DNA from 2 places in the Comamonas sp. 23 genome. Region 2 is predicted to be linked to the other one. Evidence: riboswitches for the same ligand, from Rfam matches in the RefSeq annotation. Region 2 holds a riboswitch; the other holds the start of a gene.
What was found. Region 2 has a riboswitch for S-adenosylhomocysteine ahead of ahcY (adenosylhomocysteinase). Riboswitches for the same ligand answer to the same signal wherever they lie in the genome.

Region 1: linked by a shared signal. The riboswitch ahead of metH (methionine synthase) and the one ahead of ahcY (adenosylhomocysteinase) in region 2 are both predicted to bind S-adenosylhomocysteine.

What each region holds. Positions count from the first base shown of each region.
Region 1 is NZ_CP187127.1:354,758-366,619, reverse strand. Features, by position in the region: gene metH (methionine synthase) at 1-2,503, opposite strand, end outside; S-adenosyl-L-homocysteine riboswitch at 2,539-2,651, opposite strand; gene gltS (sodium/glutamate symporter) at 2,877-4,115, shown strand; gene ACPEE1_RS01420 (PACE efflux transporter) at 4,180-4,635, opposite strand; gene ACPEE1_RS01415 (LysR family transcriptional regulator) at 4,704-5,642, shown strand; gene ACPEE1_RS01410 (mechanosensitive ion channel domain-containing protein) at 5,639-9,007, opposite strand; gene ACPEE1_RS01405 (DNA repair ATPase) at 9,143-11,862, opposite strand, start outside.
Region 2 is NZ_CP187127.1:4,421,118-4,432,979, forward strand. Features, by position in the region: gene ACPEE1_RS19970 (TlyA family RNA methyltransferase) at 1-1,010, opposite strand, end outside; gene ahcY (adenosylhomocysteinase) at 1,145-2,575, opposite strand; S-adenosyl-L-homocysteine riboswitch at 2,649-2,747, opposite strand; gene ACPEE1_RS19980 (response regulator) at 2,766-3,470, opposite strand; gene cobG (precorrin-3B synthase) at 3,583-4,848, shown strand; gene ACPEE1_RS19990 (precorrin-8X methylmutase) at 4,848-5,477, shown strand; gene cobI (precorrin-2 C(20)-methyltransferase) at 5,467-6,228, shown strand; gene cobJ (precorrin-3B C(17)-methyltransferase) at 6,222-7,025, shown strand; gene ACPEE1_RS20005 (cobalt-precorrin-6A reductase) at 6,995-7,753, opposite strand; gene cbiE (precorrin-6y C5,15-methyltransferase (decarboxylating) subunit CbiE) at 7,752-8,945, shown strand; gene ACPEE1_RS20015 (cobalamin biosynthesis protein) at 8,942-9,421, shown strand; gene cobM (precorrin-4 C(11)-methyltransferase) at 9,418-10,266, shown strand; gene cobF (precorrin-6A synthase (deacetylating)) at 10,263-11,111, shown strand; gene ACPEE1_RS20030 (DUF4118 domain-containing protein) at 11,068-11,862, opposite strand, start outside.

The DNA of each region.
Region 1 (11,862 bases), 910 kb from region 2:
GGTAGCCGGGGGCGGGGCGCACGCCCTGGTATTTTTCCTTGATGAGTTCCTCGTTGCTCAGCTGCTCATCGGCGGCATAGCCCCACAGGTCTTGGCGCACGCGCAGGTGCAGGCATTCGGCAAAGGCTTCGGCCAGGCGGTCGGCCAGGGCCTTGAACATGATGCCGCTGTAGTCGTCCAGTGCGGCTTCAAATTCCTTGTCCTTTTTCTCGGCGCCAATGCCAGCCGTGACGGCAAACAGGCCGGCGTAGTCGCCGATGCCCGATTCCTTGGGGGCCACAAAGTCGGCCAGGCAGCGGCTGGGGCGCATCACGTTGTCCACCGCCTGCTTCTCGGTTTGCTGGCGCATGCCGTACCAGGTCAGCAGCTCGGTGCTGCGCGACTCGTCGGTGTAGAACACGATGTCGTCGCCCACGCGGTTGGCGGGGAACAGGCCCATCACGCCATTGGCCTGCAGCCAGCGGCCTTCGATGATCTTCTTGAGCATGGCCTGGGCATCAGCCAGCACCTTGCGCGCCTCCACACCGACCACCTCATCGTCGAGGATGGCGGGGTACGGGCCGGCCAGGTCCCAGGTCTGGAAGAATGGACCCCAGTCGATGTACTGGGCGATCTCGGCCAGGTCAAAGTTCTTGAACACGCGGCGGCCCAGCACGCGGGGCGTGACGGGCGGGTGCGCGGCAAAATCCACCGGGGTGGCATTGGCGCGGGCCTGGGCCAGGGTCCACAGCGGCGTTTTCTTCTTGTTGGCGTGCTGGGTGCGCACCTTGTCGTAGTCGGCCTCCACCTCTTGCAGGTAGCGGTCCTTGTTCTCACCCAGCAGGCTCTGGGCCACGCTCACGCTGCGCGAAGCATCAGGCACGTAAAGCACCGGGCCTTCGTACTTGGGCGCAATCTTCACCGCCGTGTGCACGCGCGAGCAGGTGGCGCCGCCAATCAGCAGCGGAATTTTCTTGATGCGGAAATAGTCGTCCTTGTGCATCTCGCCGGCCACATACTGCATCTCTTCGAGGCTGGGCGTGATCAGGCCCGACAGGCCAATGATGTCCGCGCCCTCGGCCTTGGCACGGGCCAGGATCTCGTGGCAGGGCACCATCACGCCCATATTGATGACCTCGAAGTTATTGCACTGCAGCACCACGGTGACGATGTTCTTGCCGATGTCATGCACATCGCCCTTGACGGTGGCGATGACGATCTTGCCCTTGCTCGACACGTCCACGCCCGCCGCTTCCTGCTGGCGCTTTTCCTCTTCGATATAGGGCACCAGGTGGGCCACGGCCTGCTTCATCACGCGGGCCGACTTGACCACCTGGGGCAGGAACATCTTGCCGGCGCCAAACAGGTCGCCGACGATGTTCATGCCGTCCATCAGCGGCCCTTCGATCACATGCAGCGGGCGCCCGCCGCCTTGCATGACGATGGTCTGGTAAGCCTCTTCGGTATCTTCGGTGATGAAGTCGGTGATGCCATGCACCAGTGCATGCGACAGGCGCTCGTTGACGGTCTTGGGGCTGTCTGGCGTGCCGCGCCATTCGAGCTTCTTGCTGTCGTCCTTGGCGCCGCTCTTGGCGCTGTCGGCCACTTCGACCAGGCGCTCGCCGGCGTCGGGGCGGCGGTTGAGCACCACGTCTTCGACGCGCTCGCGCAGCACCGGCTCGAGGTCGTCATAGACGCCGACCATGCCGGCGTTGACGATGCCCATGTCCATGCCCGCCTGGATTGCGTGGTACAGGAACACCGTGTGGATCGCCTCGCGCACCGGGTCGTTGCCGCGGAACGAGAACGACACGTTCGATACGCCGCCGCTCACCTTGGCGCCGGGCAGGTTCTGCTTGATCCAGCGCGTCGCCTCGATGAAGTCCACGCCGTAGTTGTTGTGCTCTTCGATGCCGGTGGCCACGGCAAAGATGTTGGGGTCGAAGATGATGTCCTCGGGCGGGAAACCGACCTCGTCAACCAGGATGCGGTAGGCGCGCTCGCAGATCTCGATCTTGCGCTCGTAGGTATCGGCCTGGCCTTTTTCGTCAAAGGCCATGACCACGGCGGCGGCGCCATAGCGCTTGACCAGGCGCGCATGCGCTTTGAACTCGTCCACGCCCTCTTTCATCGAGATGGAGTTGACGATGCCCTTGCCCTGGATGCAGCGCAGCCCCGCCTCGATCACCTCCCATTTGGAGCTGTCGACCATGATGGGCACGCGGGCGATATCGGGCTCGGAGGCGATCAGGTTCAGAAAACGCACCATCGCGGCCTTGCTGTCGAGCATGGCCTCGTCCATGTTCACATCGATCACCTGGGCGCCGTTTTCCACCTGCTGGCGCGCAACGGCCAGCGCCTCTTCGTACTGCTCGTTCAGGATCAGGCGCGCAAAGGCCTTGGAGCCCGTCACGTTGGTGCGTTCACCGACGTTGACAAACAGGCTGTCCTCGCCAACAAACACGGGCTCCAGGCCCGACAGGCGCATGGGAGGAACGGAAACGGGGGCAGCAGACGCGGACATGGGGCTCACCTGTGAAAACCAGAAAACAGAGACAGAACAGGTGAGCGCCGTTGATGCGGGCCATGCGCGGCATGCCCGTCGACCTGCCCCAAGCCTGACAGGCCTGCGATGGGGGTACCACCGGCCTGCTGCAGCGCTCCTTGGAACAAGGCCCTGCATTTTAAGCCAGGCCGGGCGCCAAAGCACAGGCAGAGGGGCTTGTCCATAGCCACAAACACCATTCACCATTGTTGGTTATAGACCTATTCAATCAGACGATGCTTCGGCATTCACCCATATTGCAGCGCTTTGCCGGCAAACAACGCCAACCCATAGGCAACACCGGCTTTCTGTTTTCAAACAGGTCCAGGCCTGCTTTTTGAGGAGAATTCCCTTGCATCTGAGTTTCAGTGCTTACTACACCCTGATCTTTGCCGTCCTCGTGCTCTTGCTGGGCAAGTGGCTGACGCGGCACATCCGCTTCCTGCGCGACTTCAACATCCCCGAGCCCGTCTCCGGCGGCCTGGTGGTGGCCGCCCTTATCTTTGCGCTGCACCAGGCCACCGGCCTGACCCTGGCCTTTGCCACTGGCATGCAGACCAGCTTCATGCTGGTGTTCTTCTCGTCGATCGGGCTGAGCGCCAACTTTGCCAAGCTGCGCGAAGGCGGCATGGGCCTGGTGGTGTTTCTGGGCGTCATCGTCGCCTTTATCTTTGTGCAAAACGGTGTCGGCGTGGGCTTGGCCACCTTGCTGGGGCTGGATCCGCTCATTGGCCTGGTCGCGGGCTCGATCACCTTGCTGGGCGGCCACGGCACCGCTGGCGCCTGGGGCTCGGTGCTGGAGAACCAATACGGCCTGAGCGGCGCCACCGCGCTGGGCATTGCCTGCGCGACCTTTGGCCTGGTCATCGGCGGCCTGCTGGGCGGCCCTCTGGCCAAGCGCCTGATCACGCGCCACCAGCTGGCCCAGCCACGCACGCTGGCTGAAAAGGAAGTGAGTGAGCACACCCCAGGCAACGACAGCAGCCAGGTCGCCAATTTCGAGACGCCCAATACCGCCCCGCGCCTGATCACCGCCGAGGCCGCCATCGAGACCCTGGCGCTGTTTGCCGGCTGCCTGGCCTTTGCCGAGTTCATGACCAGCGCCACCCAGGGCACGATGCTGCAGCTGCCCACCTTTGTCTGGGCGCTGGGCGGCGGCGTGGTGATCCGCAATGTGCTCGACTACGGCTTTGGCTTCAAGGTGTTTGACCGTGCCATCGATGTTTTTGGCAACGCCGGCCTGTCGATCTACCTGGCCATTGCGCTGCTGTCATTCAAGCTCTGGGAGCTGGCCGAGCTGGCCGGGCCGCTGATGCTCATCCTGGCGGTGCAGACCGTGGCGCTGGCGCTGTTTGCCGTCTTCATCACCTTCCGCACGATGGGTCGCAACTACGACGCCGCCGTGCTGGCCGCCGGCCACTGCGGCTTTGGCATGGGCGCCACGCCCACGGCTGTGGCCAATATGCAGGCCATCACCAGCCAGTACGGGCCCTCGCACAAGGCCTTCCTGATCGTGCCGCTGGTAGGTGCGTTCTTTATCGACATCATCAATGCCTTTGTGCTGCAGCTGATGATTGCCTGGTTGCGCTAAAGCACAGCCATTAACAGCAACGGGGCGCCAGTGGTAACACGGCGCCCCGTTGTGCTTTCCGACCCTACTGTGCCGATTGCGGCAGGCCAAACAGGCGGTCAAACGACCAGTTGAAGACAAAGGTGTAGACCAGGAAGAACAGCAGCAGGCCGATGTCCATCACCAGCGCATCCCAGAGGCTGACCTCGAACCACCAGGCAAACAGCGGCACGAGCATGAAGACGAGACCGCCTTCCATGCCCAGCGCATGCGCAATGCGGCGGCCCAGGCCGCGCCCACGGGTGGGCTGGGTGGCTTCCCAGCGCTCGAACAGGTGGTTCCAGACCACGTTCCACAGAATGGCGATGGCCGACGAGGCGGCGGCTACGACACCGGAGTGCGCAGCGCCCTGGCCCGACAGAGCCGACAGGCCTGCCGTGGCGGCCACGATGGCGATGGCCTCGTACAGGGCCACATAGACCACGCGCCGCATCGGCCCCTGCAGCGACCAAGGGCTGTTGTGTATTTTTTGAACTGACATGGGGCGCTATCTTATGTGTCATGAACTGATAACATAAGTCAGAATCTTTCATAAAAATTGATACATCAATGCGCAGTGCCTTCGCCCCCTTTGACTCCGACACGATCCAGACCCTGTTGGCCGTGCTCGACCATGGCAGCTTCTCGGCCGCAGCCCGGGCGCTGGGCAAGGTGCCCTCGGCCGTCAGCATGCAGATCGCCCAGCTCGAGGCCGAGCTGCAGATGCCGCTGTTTGCCCGCGAAGGGCGCGAGCCCCGACCGCTGCCCGCCGCATTGGCGCTGGAGCCGCAGGCGCGCCTGCTGGCCGCGCAGCTGCAGCAGCTCAACGCCCATGCGCTGGCGCTGGAGCAAGGGCTGGAATCGCGGCTGAGCCTGGTGATGGCGCCGGAGCTGCTCTCAGCCCCCTGGGCTGCGCCACTGGCCGCGCTGGCGCAGGAGTACCCGCAGCTGGCCGTCGAGGTGCTCACGGCCCCCCAGGCCGATGCGCTGACCATGCTGCACAGCGGCCGCGCGCAGCTGGCACTGGTCTTTGAGCGGCCGAGCCTGGACGGCCGCGAAGGTTTTCAGGAAGTGGCGACCGAGACCTTGCTGGCCGTCATCGCCCCCAGCCACCCGCTGATGCAGGCGCTGGTCCAGGCGCCTGCGCCCGGCGAGGCCGCCCGGCCCCAGCTGCGCGAGCACCACCTGACCAATACGCGCCAGATCATCGTTGCCAGCCGCGACTGGTCGCTGGACCATGAGCGCCTGGTCTACGCCCGCGATGTCTGGCGCACCGACAACCATGTGGCTGCCTTGCAGATGGTCAGCGCCGGCATTGGCTGGGGCTGGCTGCCCCAGCCGCTGGTGGCACCGCTGCTGCAGTCGGGCGCTCTGGTGGCGATGGAGTTTGCCAACCTCAGCAATGGCGCCCAGCTCTATGTGGATGTGGTCTGGTCCAAGGAGCACCCGATGGGCCTGGCCGCCAAGCGCTTTGTGGCGCTGGTGCAGGCAGCCTCCCAAACACCTTAAGCGCCCGGGGCTTCTTGCGGCGCAGCGGGGGCGGGCGGCAGGTCGCGCACATGGATGTCCATCTGCGGGAAGGCCACCGCAATGCCGGCTGCCTTCAGCCGCGCGTTGATGCTGCGGTTGAGGTCGTTGCGCACCGGCAGGCGGTCATCCACCGCACCCACATAGACGCGCAGCTCGAACTTCTGGCCCTGGCCTTCGAGCGCCATGAACCAGCAGTTGGCCTCGGGCTCGCGCAGCACCTTGGGGTGCTCGGCCGCAATGGCCAGCAGCATGCGCTGCACCTCGCCCGGGTCGCTGCCGTGCGCAACCGAGACATCGATGATCAGGCGCGTCACATCGTCGCTCAAGGTCCAGTTGGTCACCTGGCCGGTGATGAAGGTCTTGTTCGGGATGACGATTTCCTGGTTGTCGAAATCCAGCACCGTGGTGGCGCGCGTGCGGATGCGGGTGACGGTGCCGGTGTGCTGGTTGATGGTGATCACATCGCCGACCCGGAAGGGCCGCTCGACCAGCAGAATCAGGCCCGAGACAAAGTTGGCAAAAATCTCCTGCAGGCCAAAACCCAGACCCACGGTCAGCGCGGCGGCCATCCACTGCAGCTGGCTCCAGCGCAGGCCCAGCAAGGACAGCGCGCTGACCGTGCCGGCAATCGTGATGCCGTAGCGCGCCAGGGTCGCCATCGTGTAGCGGTCCGAGCTGCTGACCCGGCGCGTGCCGGAGAACACCACCTCGACCAGGCCGGGCAGGTTGCGCGTCAGGCTGAAGGTCATCAGCAAGATCAGCGCACCCACCAGCAGGTCCATCAGGCTCACCGGCGCGGGGCGCGCAATGCCACTGGCCTCGGTATTGGTGGTGTACCACAGCACCACGCCCTCAAAGCGCAGCAGCGCTGGCAGCACCGGCGACCAGGCGTACACCAGGCTCAGCGCCACCAGCACCCGCTGCAGCAGGCCCAGCAGGCGGTGTGCCTGCGTGCTGACGGTGACCAGCGCCATCTGGCTTTGCTCATCGGCGGCATTGTTGTTGGCCGGGGCGGGGCTGCCAGTGGCGGCATCGGCAGCCGCTGCCGCATTGGCCGCCTGGCGCTGCAGCGCAGCGGCGCGCAGGCGGTTGAGCGCCAGGCGGCGCTCGCCCAGCAGCAGCCAGCGCCGCAGCAGGCTGACCAGCACCTCGGCCGCCGCCAGGAACACAAAGCTGCTCAGCAACGCCTGGATCACCTCGGTGGCGGTGTAGACATAGCCCAGCCCGATGCCCACCAGGGTCACGGCCAGCACCAGCAGCACGGCCACGCTCACCACCTGGCTCCAGCGCAGGCCCGGGCGCTGCTTGCGCAGGCTTTGACGCAGGTAGCGCAAGGCCATCCAGCCCAGGCCCAGGGTCAGCACCAGCAGGCACATGCGGCCCCAGGTGCTGATCGCCGAATCATCGTGGCTGAAGAAGGCCAGGCCGCCCAGCAGATCGATGGGCACGATCAGCCAGGTGGCGCGCAGCACCATCTGGCGCAGCACCTGCACGCGCTCGCGCGGCCAGCCAAAATGCGCCACCGCCAGCCCGCAGGGGCGGAACAGCACGTTGAGCAGGGTCACGACAAAGACAAAGGCACTCAGCTGCTCGAGCGCCTGGCCCAGCGGCTCGAGCGCCACCGGCGCTGCCGTCGATTGCAGCAAGGTGCCCAGGGCGGCCGTGGCAAAGCTCCAGGGCAGCGCATACAGCAGGCTCCAGCCCAGCGCCATCAAGGTCAGGCCAAAGTGGTCCTGCGAGAAATTGTCCACCTGCGTGGCAATCGCCTGCAGCTTTTGCAAGGCATAGCGGCGCAGGCCCAGCAGCAGCAGCACGCCGGCAAAGATACCGGCATAGATCCAGAGGTTGCGCAGCATGCTCGCGCCCAGCGCCCGCGCGGTGTTCCAGGGCGAGGCGCTCGCGCCCTGCTCCAGGGGCGCACCGTCCGAGCTGCGCAGCACCGAGCGCCATTCGTCCAGCCAGGCGCCGCCCATCGCCAGATGGCTGGGGAACCACAGCAGCTCCTTGTCCATCACCTGGCGCAGCGCGTTGCCGCTGTTCAAGGTCGATTGCAGCGCCGCATCGGTCTGCTCCAGCACCGCAATGCGCCGCAGCAGCAAGGGCTGGAGCTGGTCAATCAGCGCGGCCTGCTTGGTCCACAAGGCTGTGCTCTGGGCACTGCCGCGCGTAGTCATGCCCGAGTTGCCGCCACCCGTGGCCGTGCCGTTGAGGCTGAAGCGCCGCTCGCTGGCATTGAACAGCGCCAGCCGCAGCTCGGCCAGCTGCCGCAACGTGGCCTTGCGGCGCGACTGGATGGTGTTGACGGTGGGCAGCGCCACGCGCTGCTTCCACAGCCACTGGCCCACCGAGGCGCTGCCGCCCAGGCGCAGGCGCGCCTGCGTGTCGCGCAAGGCCGAGGCCAGCTGGCTTTGGCGGTATTCGTCGCTCGCCAGGTCCTGGCGCTCTTTGACCAGGCGGTCGTTGTGCGCCAGGATCTGGGCGGCCAGCGCGCTGTTTTGCTGCGCCAGCTCGCGCACGGCGGCCGAGGCCTCGGCCGTGTCGTTCTCGGCCGCCTGCGTTTGCTGCACCTGCTGCTCGAGCTGCTGGCGGGCGCGGTCGGCAATGCGCTGGTTGAGCCAAGCCACGCGCGGCGTGCGCTCGAGCAGCTCGCGGCGCTGGGTCTGCAGTTGCACATCGAGCAGGCGCTGGCGGGTCTCGATCGTCGATTGCTCTTCCTGGCGCAGTGCCAGCTCCTGCGTGGCGCGGCGGTGCTCGGCGCTGCGGCGCTGCTGGCGCGCCTGGGTCAGCGCCTTCGACTCTCCCGGCTCGGCCGTCACCGGCGTCGCGGTCTCCTGCACGCGCTGCTGCAGGCTGGCCAGGTCGCTGCGGCCATTGCCGGGCTGGGCCACCAGGTTGGCCTGTTCGGCCGCCGATTTCTCGATGCCGGACTTGAGCGCGGCAATCGCCTCGCGCTCGTCGGTCAGTAGCTTTTCCAGCACTTCCTGGCTGGCATTGGCGGGTACACGCTCTTCCCAGCGCGTCTGTATCTGGCCCAGCTCCTGGTCACTCAGCGGTGCGGGGGGCGCGCCCGCGGGGGTCTGCACGCGGCTGCGCAGGCGCTCGAGCGACTGGGTCAGCGCATCGGCCTCCTGCTCGGCCGTGGTGGTGGCCTCGCGCTGCGCCTGGATGGCGCGCTCTTCATCGCTGCTGCTCGATGAACTGCCCCCCAGGCCCGCCAGCGAGGTCAGTGACTGTGCCGTCGCTGCCGAGGGGAGCAGGCATGCGCACAGCAGCAGCCACAGGGCCGGCAACCACCAGCGTGGCAGACCCTGGCGGGCAGAGAAAGAGAGGGGGGAGGCTCGCATCGGCACAGTGTATCGGTATGCGCCCTCCCCGGAGGCTAGGACAAGGGCGCTGCTTGCACCTGATAACAATGCTTTCAACGTCCCTGGCGGTGGCCGTGGCGGTAGTGGCTGCAGTTGCCAGGGACGCTGGGATGCTCAGCGCGGTGGCCGGCTATCCTGCATGCGGTCAAAGGCCTTGTCGATATCGTCGGCCTGCAAGGTGGCCTGCAGCGGCTGGCGGCCGGCGCGCTGCTGGTCGATCTGCTCTTGCATGCGGGTGGCGACCTGCATCAGCACGCGGTGCAGCCCCAGCTGCTGGCGCCGGCTCTGGTCCAGGTGCTCGACCACCGGCTGCAGCGACTGCAGCACCAGCTGGCCCAGCTGCTGCACGGCCAGGTCCAGCGGCGGTGCATCAGCGTGGCGCGCGGGCTGCGGCGCCGGCGCGCTGTCCAGCACCGCCTGGCGAATGCCGTCGAGCGACTGGCCCACGGCCGTTTGCGCCTGGCCCCACTGCGCCAGCATGCGCTGCAGGCCCTCTTGCGCGGCGCTGTCACCCTGGTGGCGGTCCTGCTGTGCCTGGGCCATCGCACGCGTAGCGGCGACCAGGTCGACCAGCTGGGTCGTCACGCGGGTGGTCGCATCGGCATTGGCGCCACCTGCGGCCTGCTGGCGCTGGAACTGGGCCTTGATCTCGGCCCAGCGCGCCTGGGCCTGCGCATCGGCGCTGCCGCGCAGCTCGGCGAGCTTGAGCAGGTTCTCCTCGGCGCCGCCGGTCAGCATCTGCGCCTCGCCCTGGTAATGGTCGCTCAGCATCTGCGCCATCTCGGCATCGTTCATCACCGGGGTGATCTTCTCGGCGAGCTTGTTCATGTTGCGGTAGCTGCCCTGCAGCTTGAAAGGCGGCTCCGTGCGGTAGCTGTCGTCCTGCGCGGCGCTGTGGATGTACTGCTGGTTGACCTTAAACACCAGCTCGCGCACCTGCAGCATGCGCTGGAGCACCGCCTCCATCTCGCGCAGCTCGGCGGCCGCATAGTCGTGCGACAGCGCATTGGCCGACACCTCCTTGCCCTGCACCCGGTCGAGCAGCAGGTACAGATCCTGCAGGCTGCGCGTGGCCATCGGCGCGAGCACCGCGTTCGAGGTCATGCTGTTTTCGATATAGCTGAGCTTGAAGACCTCATCCATGCCGCCCAGCACATCGCCCAGGTTGTAGATGTCGGCGCGGTTGGCCAGCATGTCGGGGATCTTGAAGACCTCGCCCGACTCGGTATAGGGGTTGCCGGACATGACCACGCAAAAGCGCTTGCCGCGCATGTCATGGGTCTTGGTCTGGCCCCTCCACACCCCTTCGATGCGGCGCGTGCCATCGGACAGCGAGATGAACTTCTGCAAGAACTCCGGATGCGTGTGCTGGATATCGTCGATATACAGCATCACGTTGTTGGCCATCTCCAGCGCGAGGTTGAGCTTTTCGAGCTCCTTGGCCGCCGTCGCATCGGGCGCCTGGGCCGGGTCGAGCGAGCGCACCGAGTGGCCCAGCGCCGGGCCGTTGATCTTCATGAAGATGAGACCCAGGCGGTTGGCCACGTACTCCATCAAGGTGGTCTTGCCGTAGCCGGGCGGCGAGATCATCATCAGCAGGCCCATCTGGTCGGTGCGCTTGTTCTCGCCCACGACGCCGATCTGCTTGGCCAGGTTGTCGCCAATCACCGGCAGGTAGATCTCGTTGATGAGCCGGTTGCGCACAAAGGACGACAGCGGCCGGGCCTTGAACTCCTCGAGCCGGAAGCGCGCGCGGTACTCGCCCAGCAGCTGCTGGCGCAGCGCCTGGTAGCGCTCCCACTGCGGCAGATAGCGGCGGTAGTGGCGCGCCGCACGCGTGGTCAGCTCGTCGAGCTGGATGGACATGCGGCCGGCATCCACCCGGCCATGCTGGCCCAGCAGGCCCAGCACCTCGCAGCGCAGATCCACATTGCTGACCTGGTGCGGCAGCTCGCCCTGGCAGACCAGCCAGGCGGCCGCTTCGCTGCAGTAAGGCAGCCAGGCGGCACGCTCGGCCTCGGGGGCGGCCTTGGCCACTGTCTGCAGCCAGTGCAGCGCGCTGCGCCAGCGCTGGGCCAGCGGTGCGGCGCCGCGCTCGCGGCTGGCCTGGCCGGCCTCGCCGCCCGCCCAGTAGCGCTGCAGATCGGCCCAGTGCAGGCCTTCCTTGGGGCCGGCCTTGAGCGCCTGCTGCAGCGCGGCCACCACCGCCTGGCTGGCGCCCGAGAAATGGAAGCGCAGCGCCTTGTGCGCCAGCTCGGCCTGCAGGTAATCGGCGGCGGCGCGCAGCAGGTTGTCAGTCTCGCTGTCCCACTCTCCCGCATCGGGCGCTGCCGCTGCCAGCAAGGGGCTGGCCGGGTCGGCGCGCAGCAGCGCATCGAGCAGGCCCTGGTCCTGCGCAAAGGCGCGCAGCTGGGCCATGATGTCGGTCTGCAGCGCCAGGCGCTCGGCCTCGCTACCCAGCAGCTGCTGCATGGCCTGGGCCTGCTGCGCGCGCTCGGGCCAGCGTGCAATGCTGCTGGCCAGCTGGGGCTGCTGGATATGGGCCTGCTGGCTCCAGAACAAGAGCGCCAGGCTGCGTGCCTGCGGCGCATGGCGCAGCACCCCGGCGCCATCGGCCAGCGGCACCAGCGCCTGCAATATGACGGCCGCATCATGGTCGTGGATGCCGCGCTCATAGCCGTCGCGGTAGCGCGGCGCAGAAAACTCGCGGATCGCCTGGGTCAGCGCCTCGCCATCGGGCAGGAGCTGGCGCAGGCGGTCCTGGCTCCAGCCTTCGCGCCCGGCACGCACGGCCTGCACCACCTCCAGCGCCAGGTACTCGCCCCGGTACATCT
Region 2 (11,862 bases):
GGCAGCTTCACCACGGCGCCTTGCTGGGCATGCACAAAGAACTCATGGTTGCCGTCACCGCCATCGATGACCGAATCCAGCCATTGCTTGACCTCCAGGCCCAGCTCGGCGAGGCAGGCGCGGATGCGCTGTTCCACCTCGGCGTACAAGGCCTTGTCGCGCACAATGCCGCCCTTGCCTATCTGGCCGGGCTGCAGCTCGAACTGGGGCTTGACCAGCATCAGCAGCTGGCCGCCGGGCTTGAGCACGCTCACCACCGCTGGCAGCACGAGGGTCAGCGAGATAAAGGACAGATCGCCGGTGACAAAGTCAAACTCGGGGCGGATATCGACGTTCTCGGTGCCGGCGCGGCGGCGGCGCTCGACCGGAGCCGTGCCTTCTGCCTTGGCGCGCTGCTTGGCATTGCGCTCTGCCTTGAAGTCCTCGATCTCCTGCTCTTTGGCGTCCTGGCTGTCGTCGTATTCCTCATCGATCTGGCCGCCATTGCGCATCCAGGCATAAGGGGCCACCGGCTGGGTGTCGTTGTCCTCTTCTTCCAAGACGATCTCGGTCAAAGCCAGATCGCAGGCCGCCTGCAAGGACTCGGGCGTCAGCGCGCGGGCATTGAAGCCCTCGACACAGACCACGCGCGCATCGGCGCGCAGGCGCTCGTGCAGCTGGCCCGTGCCGACATCGACACCGATCACCTGCTGGGCACCGGCCTGCAGCAGGCAGTCGGTAAAGCCACCGGTGCTCTGGCCCACGTCCAGGCAGCGCAGGTCCCGGACCACCAGGCCGGTCGCCACCAGCGCGCCTTCGAGCTTCAAGCCGCCGCGCGAGATGTACTTGGCTTCCGAGTCATCGAGCAGCTCCACCTGGGCGCCTCCTGGAATCTCGTCCCCGTTCTTGGCCACCTTGATCCAGGGGGCCAGCGAGGTGGTGCGCCATTGCACACCCGCAGCAATCAGGCGCTGCGCCTGCGAGCGGGTCGACGCCAGGCCCGTTTCCACCAAAAACACATCTGCGCGCATGCGCGTTCCTTCAATCAAAACGACCGGCTGGCCCGCCCAAGCGGAGCAGCCCGTCTTCACAACAAATGCCCAACAGGGCTGCAGCGCCTAGCGGCACACAACGGTGTCACCAGGCGCTGGGATTACCGCTCAATTTAATAACGGTAGGTTTCAGGCTTGTAAGGGCCTTCCTTCTTCACGCCGATGTAGTCCGCTTGCGCCTGGGTCAGCTCGGTCAGCTGGGCGCCGACCTTCTTCAGGTGCAGGCGTGCGACCTTCTCGTCCAGCACTTTGGGCAACACATAGACCTTGCCCACTTCGTAGGCGTCGGGGCGGGTGAACAGCTCGATCTGCGCCAGCGTCTGGTTGGCAAAGGAGTTGGACATCACAAAGCTGGGGTGGCCGGTGGCGCAACCCAGGTTCACCAGGCGGCCCTTGGCCAGCAGGATGATCTTCTTGCCATCGGGGAAGGTGATGTGGTCGACTTGCGGCTTGATCTCTTCCCACTCGTACTTTTCGATCGATGCGACATCGATTTCGTTGTCGAAGTGGCCGATGTTGCAGACGATGGCCTCGTCCTTCATCGCGACCATGTGCTCGTGGCGGATGATGTCCTTGTTGCCAGTGGTGGTCACGAAGATATCGCACTTGTCAGCGGCGTACTCCATGGTCACGACCTTGTAGCCTTCCATCGCCGCTTGCAGGGCATTGATCGGGTCGATCTCGGTCACCCAGACTTGCGCGCGCAGCGCAGTCAGCGCCTGGGCGCAGCCCTTGCCCACGTCACCGTAGCCAGCAACCACAGCCACTTTGCCGGCGATCATCACATCGGTGGCGCGCTTGATGCCGTCCACCAGCGATTCGCGGCAGCCGTAGAGGTTGTCGAACTTGGACTTGGTCACCGAGTCGTTGACGTTGATCGCGCGGAACAGCAGCGAGCCGTTGGCCGACATTTCGTTCAGGCGGTGCACGCCAGTGGTGGTCTCTTCGGTCACGCCCAGGATCTGGGCCGACTTGCGGCTGTACCAGGTCGGATCGACGGCCAGCTTGGCCTTGATCGCGGCAAACACGATCTTCTCTTCTTCGCTGCCGGGGTTGGCCAGCACGGAGATGTCCTTCTCGGCCTTCTTGCCCAGGTGCATCAGCATGGTGGCATCGCCGCCGTCGTCCAGGATCATGTTCGGGCCTTCGCCTTCGGTGCCCTTGGCGCCGAATTCAAAGATCGCGTGGGTGTAGTCCCAGTAGTCCTTGAGCGACTCGCCCTTGATCGCGTACACGGGCACGCCGGTCTCGGCGATGGCCGCTGCTGCGTGGTCCTGGGTCGAGAAGATGTTGCACGAGGCCCAGCGCACTTGGGCGCCCAGCGCCGTCAGCGTCTCGATCAGCACGGCGGTCTGGATGGTCATGTGCAGCGAGCCGGTGATGCGCGCGCCCTTCAAGGGCTGGGCAGCGGCGAACTCTTCACGCACGGCCATCAGGCCAGGCATTTCGGTTTCGGCGATCTTGATTTCCTTGCGGCCCCAAGCGGCCAGGGAAATATCGGTAATCGCGGAGTCAGCGGGATTGAAGCGAACAGCAGCGTTCATGGTTTTCTCCAAAAATTGAATGAAAAACCACGTTCCGCGGAAGAAGGGAAGAACCATCTCACCGCACAGAAAGCGTGGGTGAGCGTCGTTGCGAGATGAAATCCGAGCCTCACGCCCCATGGTGGTCTGGCGCCTGACCAGACTGGGAAACGCTGCAACGCTCCTCGGATGGAACGCGATTATAAGGGCATCAGCCCTGTAACCCCACCAGGCGGTAGCCCACTTGCAGCTCGGTAAGCAGGTGCCGGGGCTGGGCCGGCTCGGCCTCGATCTTCTGGCGCAGGTTGGCCATGTGCACGCGCAGGTAGTGCGGCCGGTCCAGGTACTCCGGCCCCCAGACCTGCAGCAACAGCTGGCGATGCGTCAGCACCCGGCCCTGGCCGGCGATCAGCGCCGCGAGCAGCCGGAACTCGATCGGCGTCAAATGCACCGCCGTCCCGGCCTGGCGCACCTCGTGCGTTGCCAGGTCCACCTCCACATCGCCAAAGTGCACCGTACTGCCAGGCTGCTCGCCGCCACTGCGCTGGCTGCGGCGCAGCATCACGCGCAGGCGCGCCAGCAGCTCGGGCACGCCAAAGGGTTTGCTCAGGTAGTCGTCAGCGCCCGCATCGAGCGCCGCCACTTTCTCGTCCTCCTGGTCGCGGGCCGAGAGCACCAGCACCGGCAGGCCGCTCCAGCCGCGCAGCTCGGTGATCAGCGTCTTGCCATCGGCATCGGGCAGGCCCAGGTCCAGCACCAGCGCATCGGGCTGGCGGCTGGCCGCCTCAATCAGGCCACGCCTTGCGCTGTCGGCCTCAAAGACCTGCCAGCCTTCGTCCTCCATGGCCAGACGCACAAAGCGGCGGATATGCGGATCATCGTCCACCAAGAGGATGCGGGGGGCAGCAAGCGTCATGCGCCCGATTGTGACAAAAAACCGGGGTGGTTTGTGCCTGCTGGCCGGCAGCAAGCGGGCACTTCGCTACACTTCAGCACCCCGGCATTGCGACTGCGCTGCCGCCTGCTCCATGTTTGCCACCCCACCCTCCCCCCTTCCACAGACCCAAGGCTGGTGCCCTGGCGCCTGGCAGCCCATGGCCTCTGGCGATGGGCTGGTGGTGCGGGTGCGCCCACCGCTGGGCAGGCTGTCGGCCGGGCAGGCGCTGCGCTTGGCCGAGCTGGCCAGCGAGCATGGCGCCGGCCTGCTGGAGCTGACCAGCCGCGCCAATATCCAGCTGCGCGGCGTCGCCCCTGCGGGGCATGGCGCGCTGCTGGCGGCCCTGGCCACCCACGGCCTGCTCGATGGCGATGCCCGCCAGGAGCAGCTGCGCAACCTGGTCATCGACCCGCTGTGCCAGCCCGGTGACGGCGTACTCGCACTGGCCGAGGCCTTGCAGCAGGCGCTGCTGGCCGATACCGCGCTGGAAGGCCTGCCTGCCAAATTTGGCGTCTCGCTGGCCAGCGGCCGCCATGGCGGCCTCGCCGAGGTCGCGGCGGATGTGCAATTGGTTCGCGATGGCGCCCAAGGCTGGCTGCTGCAGGTGCCCGGCTACCCCATCGCCTGGCGGGCAGACAACGCCATCCTCAGCGTGCAAGCCGCCCTGGCACTGGCCCGCTGGTGTGTGGCGCAGGCGCGCGCGCGGCGTGCAGCCGGCGAACACCCCGGCCGCCTGCCCCAGCTGCTGCGCCAGGCCCAAGCCCATACAGGCGCGCTGCCACCGCTGGCGCTGCCCGCTGGCCTGCATGAAGCGCCCCCATACCTGCCCGCACCGAGCCAGCCAAAACCGGGCTGGCAGTGCGGTCTTGGCCCGTTGGTGGCCGCGCCGCTGGGCCGGGTTGCTGCCAGTGCGCTGGCGCGCCTGGCGCGCAGCGGCATCACGGGCCTGCGGCTCACACCCTGGCGCATGCTGCTGGTCGAAGGCCTTGCGCCCCAGGGCATGCCAGGGGCGGGCTTGACCGACCGCGACCACTGGATCTGCGACGCGCAAGATGCGCGGCTGCGCGTCTCGGCCTGCAGCGGCGCGCCCGGTTGCCGCCAAGCCCTGGCGCCCACGCAGGATCTAGCGCTCGCCCTGGCCCCCCATGTGCCCGAGGGCGCGCACCTGCATGTCTCGGGCTGCAGCAAAGGCTGCGCACGCCAGCTGCCCGCCACTGTCACCTTGGTGGCCCAAGCGGGCGGCGATGGGCCCGTCTATGGGCGCGGCCGCCATGCCACGGCCCAGGCCGTCCCCGATTCCCGCTGGAGCGCGCGCAGTCTGCGCGACAATCCCGGGCTGTTGTTTGAAGAAATGTAATGGTTCATACCTACGAAACCAATGGCGCCGAGATCTACCGGCAGTCCTTCGCCACGATCCGCCGCGAGGCCGATCTGCAGCGCTTCACCCCCGGTGAGGAGCGCGTGGCGGTGCGCATGATCCATGCCGCCGGCATGGTCGAGCTGGCCGCGCATGTGCAGTTTTCCGCCGGCGCAGTCGCGGCAGGCCAGCGCGCGCTGGAGGCCGGCGCGCCCGTGCTCTGCGATGTGCGCATGGTCAGCGAAGGCATTACCCGCTCGCGCCTGCCCGCCGGCAACCCGGTGATCTGCACCTTGCACGAGCCCGCTGTGGCCGAGCTGGCGCAGCAAATGAACAATACCCGCAGCGCTGCGGCGCTGGAGCTGTGGCGCCCGCACCTGGCCGGTGCCGTGGTGGCCATCGGCAATGCGCCGACCGCCCTCTTTCACTTGCTCAACATGCTGCAGGACCCGAGCTGCCCCCGCCCTGCGGCCATCATCGGCTTCCCGGTCGGCTTTATCGGCGCGGCCGAGTCCAAAGAGGCGCTGATGCAGGACCTGCCGGTGCCGGCGATGATCGTGCGCGGGCGCCTGGGCGGCTCGGCGATGACCGTGGCCGCCGTCAATGCCATGGCCAGCCATGTTGAATAAGACCAGCGTCGCCACAACGGGCATCATCTGCGTGGGCCTGGGCCCGGGCGATCCCGAACTGATGAGCATCAAGGCCGACCGCCTGGTGCGCGGCGCCCGCCATGTGGCCTTTTTCCGCAAAAAAGGCCGGCCCGGCAAGGCGCGCCAGCTGGTCGAAGGCATGCTCAGCGGCCAGGCCGCCGAGTACCCGATGGAGTACCCGGTGACCACCGAAATCCCGGTGGACAGCCCCGCCTATGTGCAGCAGCTGGCGCAGTTTTACGACGACTGGTGCCTGCGCCTGGCCGAACTGGCCCGGCAGGAACAGGTCATCGTGCTCTGCGAGGGCGATCCCTTTCTCTACGGCTCCTTCATGCACCTCTACACCCGGCTGCGTGCGCGCGGCGATGTGGACCTGCAGGTGGTGCCCGGCATCCCCGGCATGGTGGGCTGCTGGCATGCCACCGGTGAGCCCATCACCTGGGGCGACGATGTGCTGAGCGTGATGACCGGCACCTTGTCCGAAGACGAGCTGGTGCGACGCATGGACACGGCCGACGCGCTGGTGGTGATGAAGGTGGGCCGCAACCTGCCGCGCATCCGCCGCGCGCTCGCCCGCGCGGGCCGCGCCGATGCCGCCTGGCTGGTGCAAAACGGCACCACCGACCAGCAGCTGGTCGCCCGCCTCAGTGACGTGGGCGACGAAGTCTGCCCCTATTTCGCGATCGTGCTGGTGCACGGCCAGGGCCGCCGCCCGGAGGCCGCATGGTAAGCAGCGGCCAACTGACCATTGCCGGCCTGGGCCCGGGCGACCTGGACCAGATCACGCCTGCGGTACTGCAGGCCTTGCTGGCCGCCGACGATGTCGTGGGCTACTTCCCCTATGTGGCGCGGGCGCAGGCCTTGGTGGCGCAGAGCGCAGCCGCTGGCAGCCGCGAGCCGCAATGGCTCGCCTCGGACAACCGGGTGGAGCTCGACCGCGCCCGGCAGGCGCTGGAGTTGGCCGCCCAAGGCCGGCAGGTCGTGGTAGTGTCGTCTGGTGACCCGGGCGTGTTCGCAATGGCATCGGCGGTGTTTGAAGCCATCGAAAGCGCTGAGGGACCACAAGCGCAGGACTGGCTGGCACTGGACGTGCAGGTCTTGCCTGGCGTTACCGCGATGCTCGCCGCTGCCGCCCGCGCAGGCGCGCCGCTGGGCCATGATTTTTGCTGCATCAATCTGTCGGACAACCTCAAGCCCTGGCCGGTGATTGCCCGCCGGGTGGAACTGGCGGCCGAAGCCGATTTTGCGATGGCCTTCTACAACCCGCGCTCGCACAGCCGGCCCGAAGGCTTCAACCGCCTGTTGGCCTTGCTGCGCCAGCATTGCGAGCCCGAGCGTCTGCTGATTTTTGCCCGCGCCGTCTCCACGCCCGAGGAATCGCTGCAGGTCTGCAGCCTCGCCGATGCCCATCCCGAGATGGCCGACATGCGCACCGTCGTGCTGGTGGGCAACCGCCTCACCCGCCGCGTGGGGCGCTATACCTACACGCCGCGCTACTACGGCGCAGTGGATGGCAACGCGCCATGACGCAGCCAATGCAGCACATCCGCAACGCTTTCCGTGCGCGGCCGCAAGGGCAGCACCGGGCGCTGCACCATTACGACCGGCAAGCCCAGCGCACGGGCGGCATCGATCTTGCCGCGCGTGGCGGCGCCACCGGCATTCTTGGCCACCAGCCAGGCGATGCGCTGCTGCTGCAGCAAGGCCAGGTCGTCCTGCATGCCAAAAGGGCCGCGGCCCAGCACCACGGTGTGCCGGGGCAGCGGCAAGCTGCCGAGCACAGGTGCATCAACCAGGCGCAGCAGGTAGTGGTGCTGCGGGTTGGGGGCAAAGGCATCGAGCTGTTTGCGCCCCACGGCCAGAAACACCCGGCTGGGCGCCTGGGGCAGCGCGCTGGCGGCATCGGCCATGCTGGCCACTTCCGTCCAGCGGTCGCCGGGCTGCGCCTGCCAGGGCGCGCGCTCCAGCGCCAGCAAGGGCGTGCCGGTGGCGGCGCAGGCCGCGCAGGCATGGCGGCTCATCTGCGCGGCAAAGGGATGGGTGGCATCCAGCACATGGCTGATGCCCTGGGCGCGGATAAAGGCGGCCAGGCCTTCTGCCCCGCCAAAGCCGCCGCTGCGCGTGGGCAGGGGCTGGGCCAGGGGTTGCTGGGTGACGCCGGCATACGAGAAGCAGGCGCGCACACCCGCCTGGTGCAGGGCCTGGGCCAACTCGCTGGCGCCGCTGGTGCCGCCCAGCAGGAGAACATGCGTCATGGCTGATCCGTGGTTGACATTGATAGGGTTGAACGAGGATGGATTGTCAGGCCTGAGCGCTGCGGCCAAAGACGCATTGGACCAGGCCGAGCTGGTATTTGGTGGCCCCCGCCATCTGCAGCTAGCCGCCATCGATGCGCGCGGCCGCCCCTGGCCCCAGCCTTTTGATGTGGCCCCGGTGCTGGCCGAACGGGGCAAACGGGTCGCAGTGCTGGCATCTGGCGACCCCTTTTGGTATGGCGTGGGTGGCAGCCTGGCGGCGCATTTGCGCCCTGAGGAATGGCGCTGCCATGCCCAAACCTCGACATTTTCACTGGTTGCCGCCCGCCTGGGCTGGCGGCTGGAAGCCTGCGACTGCCTGGGTCTGCATGCCAGCCCGATTGCGCAGCTGCTGCCCCGCCTGGCCCCTGGCCGCCAGCTGATCACCTTGCTGCGCGATGGCGCGGCCGTCGTGCAGTTGGCCGATTGGCTCAGCCACGAAGGCTGGGGCCAAAGCCCCTTGTGGGTGATGGAAGCGGTGGGCGGCCCGCGCGAGCGCTGCCGCATGCTGCGCGCCGATGCGGCCGCCGCTGCGCTGCAGGCCGACCCGGCGCAGGCGCCGGTGACCGTGGCCTTGATCGCCCAAGGCGGCGCTGCGCTGCCAGCGGTGCCCGGCAGGCCCGACGACTGGTATGCCCACGACGGCCAGATCACCAAGGCGCCTGCGCGTGCGCTGACCCTGGCCACGCTGGCCCCCCGGCGCGGCGAGCGGCTCTGGGACATTGGCGGCGGCTCCGGCTCGGTCGCCGTCGAATGGTGCCTGGCCGGTGGCCTGGCAACCAGCATTGAGCAGCATGCCACGCGCGGGGCCAATATCCGCAGCAATGCCGAGCGCTTTGGCTTGCAGGCCCGCATGCAGGTGGTGCACGGCCTGGCGCCAGAAGCTTTGCAAGACCTGCCGGCGCCGCAAGCGGTTTTTGTCGGCGGCGGTTTTGATGCGGCGCTGTTTGCGGCATTGCGCGCCCACATGCCGCCAGGCTGCCGCCTGGTGGTGAATGCCGTGACCCTGGAAACCCAGGCGCTGTTGGTGCAGCTGCATGGCGAGCTGGGCGGCCAGCTGCTGCAGCTGGAGCTGTCCAGCGCGGCAGCACTGGGCCGCATGCGCAGCTGGAAGGCGGCGCGCCCGCTGGTGCAGTGGAGCTGGCAGGCATGACGCAAGCAGCGCCCCACCGCTGTGTGGTGCTGGGGCTGGGTTTGCGTGCGCAGGCCCAGGCCGCCGACCTGCAGGCGCTGTGGCTGCAGGCCCAGCAGCAGCAGCCTGCGCTGGCCGAATTTTGCGCAGTGGCGGTGCTGCAAGGCAAGGAGCAGCGGCCCGCGCTGCAGCAGTGGGCCGCGCAGCTGCCTTTTGCGGTGGCGATGGTGGCGGTGGCGCAAGAGGCCCTGCCCGCGCAGCCGGTGGTCACGCAGTCGCCGCGCCTCTTGGCGCGTTACGGCACCGGCAGCGTGGCCGAGGCCGTGGCCCTGTCTGCGGCCGCACCCGCGCCCCGCTTGCTGCTGGCCCGCCTGGTCGCCGGCGATGGCAGTGCCACCCTGGCAGCCGCGCTGCGCGAGCGTGGCAGCCCCCCCTATTGTTGTCTGGCAGCGGGCCTGCCCCCGGCTGATCCACAAACCCAAGGAGTTACGGCATGACCGTGCATTTCATCGGCGCCGGCCCCGGCGCTGCCGACCTGATCACCGTGCGCGGCCGCGATCGGATGGCCAGTTGCCCCGTGTGCCTGTATGCGGGCTCGCTGATCCCACGCGAGCTGCTGGCCCATTGCCCGCCGGGCGCGCGCATCGTCAACACCGCATCGATGAGCCTGGACGAGATCGTCGAAGAGATCCGCGCCGCCGATGCGCAGGGCCAGGATGTGGCACGCCTGCATTCGGGCGACCTGTCGGTCTGGTCGGCCATGGGCGAGCAGCTGCGCCGCCTGCGCGCGCTGGGCATTGCCTACAGCGTGACGCCGGGCGTGCCCTCGTTTGCGGCGGCTGCCGCCACCCTGGGCGCCGAATTGACCTTGCCAGGCCTGTGCCAGTCGGTGGTGCTGACGCGTACCTCCGGCCGCGCCACTGCGATGCCCGAGGGCGAGCAGTTGGCCGCCTTTGCCGCCACGGGCGCGGTGCTGGCGATCCATTTGTCCATCCATGTGGCCGAGAAAGTGCAAAGCGAGCTGCTGCCGCACTATGGCGCCGACTGCCCGGCTGCCATCGTCTGGCGCGCCAGCTGGCCCGATGAAACCGTTGTGCGTACCACCGTGGGCCAACTGGCCCAGGCGGTGGCCACCAGCATGGAGCGCACCGCCATCATCCTGGTGGGCCGCAGCATCAGCGCCGAGGACTTTGGCGAAAGCCGCCTCTACGCCACCGACTACGACCGCCGCTACCGGCCCCAGGGCACGGAGCCGCGCTTTCCGGCGCCCGCCGCTGCGGTGGATACCGCCACCGACCGGCCGCTCACCTCAAACCCAATCAGCGCTGAAGGCCAAGCATGAGCAGCAGCTTGCCGCCGGTCGCGCTAAGCCTGATCGGCATTGGCACCGGCAACCCCGACCACCTGACGCGCCAGGCCATCGCCGCGATGAATGCTGCCGACCTGCTGCTGCTGCCCCACAAGGGCGAGGACAAGGCCGAGCTGGCGGCCCTGCGCCAGTCGCTCTGCGATGCCGTGCTGCAGCAGCCCGCGCCGCAGACCGCTGGCTTTGACATGCCCGAGCGCCGCAGCCAGGGCGATGACTACCTGAACCAGGTCGACGAATGGCATGCGGCCATCACCCTGCGCTGGCAGGCCGCGATTGCGCAGGCGCTGGAGAGCGGCTTGAAGCCGCGTGCGGGTAACGGCGTGCTGCAGGTGGCCCTGCTGGTCTGGGGCGATCCATCGCTCTACGACAGCACCTTGCGCATTGCCGCGCGCATGCAGCCGGCACCGCTGCAAGTCACGGTCATCGCAGGCATCACCTCGATGCAGGCGCTCACCGCCGCGCACGCGATCGCCGTTAATGACATTGGCCAGCCCTTTACCGTCACCACCGGCCGCCAGCTGCGCGAGCAAGGCTGGCCGGCCGGCGTGGACACGCTGGTGGTGATGCTGGACGGCCAGTGCAGCTTTCGCAGCCTGCCGGCGGCGCAGGCCAGCGATGTCTACATTTGGTGGGGCGCCTACCTGGGCATGGCCCAGCAGTGCCTGGCGCATGGCCCGCTGGCCGAGGCGGCCGAGCGCATTGTGGCCGCCCGCGCCGCAGCACGCGCCCAGCATGGCTGGATCATGGATATCTACTTGCTGCGCCGCATACCCATCAATCGAGCGCCGGCTGAGGCAACACCGGCAGCACCACGCTGAACACGGCCCCCGGCCCAGGCTCGGCCGCAGCGGCATCCAGATGGCCGCCATGGGCCTGCACAATGCGCTGGGCCAGCGCCAGGCCCAGGCCAATGCCGGAGATGCTGGATTCCGTATGGCCCCGGCTGAAGGGCGCAAACAGCTGCTCGGGCGCCAGGTGCGCGGGCAGTCCCGGCCCGCTGTCCTGCACGCGCAAGAGCAGCTGGTCGCGCTCGACCTGCGCCGTCACCCGCACGGCGGTGCCCACGGGGGTGTATTTGCTGGCGTTGTCCAGCAGGTTGACGAGCACCCGCTCCATCATCGCCGCATCGATCCACAGCAGCGGTAAGTCGGCCGGCAGCTGCAGCTGCACCGGGTGATCGGCCAGGCGGCCGCCGAGCTGGCGCAAGGCACTGCCCACCAGCTCATCGACAGGGATCCAGGCGCGCTGCAGGTGCACACCGTCCTGCTGCAGCCGGGCCATGGCCAGCAGGTTGTCCACCAGCTGCTGCAAGGCCTGGGCCTGGTTGCGAATCTGCAGCAGCATGTCTTGCGCCGGGCCCGGCGGCGCATGCGGCAGGCCGGCCTGGGCGGCACCCAGGATGCTGGTGAGCGGCGTGCGCAAATCATGCGATACCGACGACAGCAAGGTGTTGCGCATGCGCTCGCCCTCCATCGCCACCTGGGTCTGCTGGGCCACCTCGACAAAATGCACGCGCTCTAGCGCCAGCGCAATCTGGCTGGCGCAGGCATCCAGCAGGCGCCGCTCCTC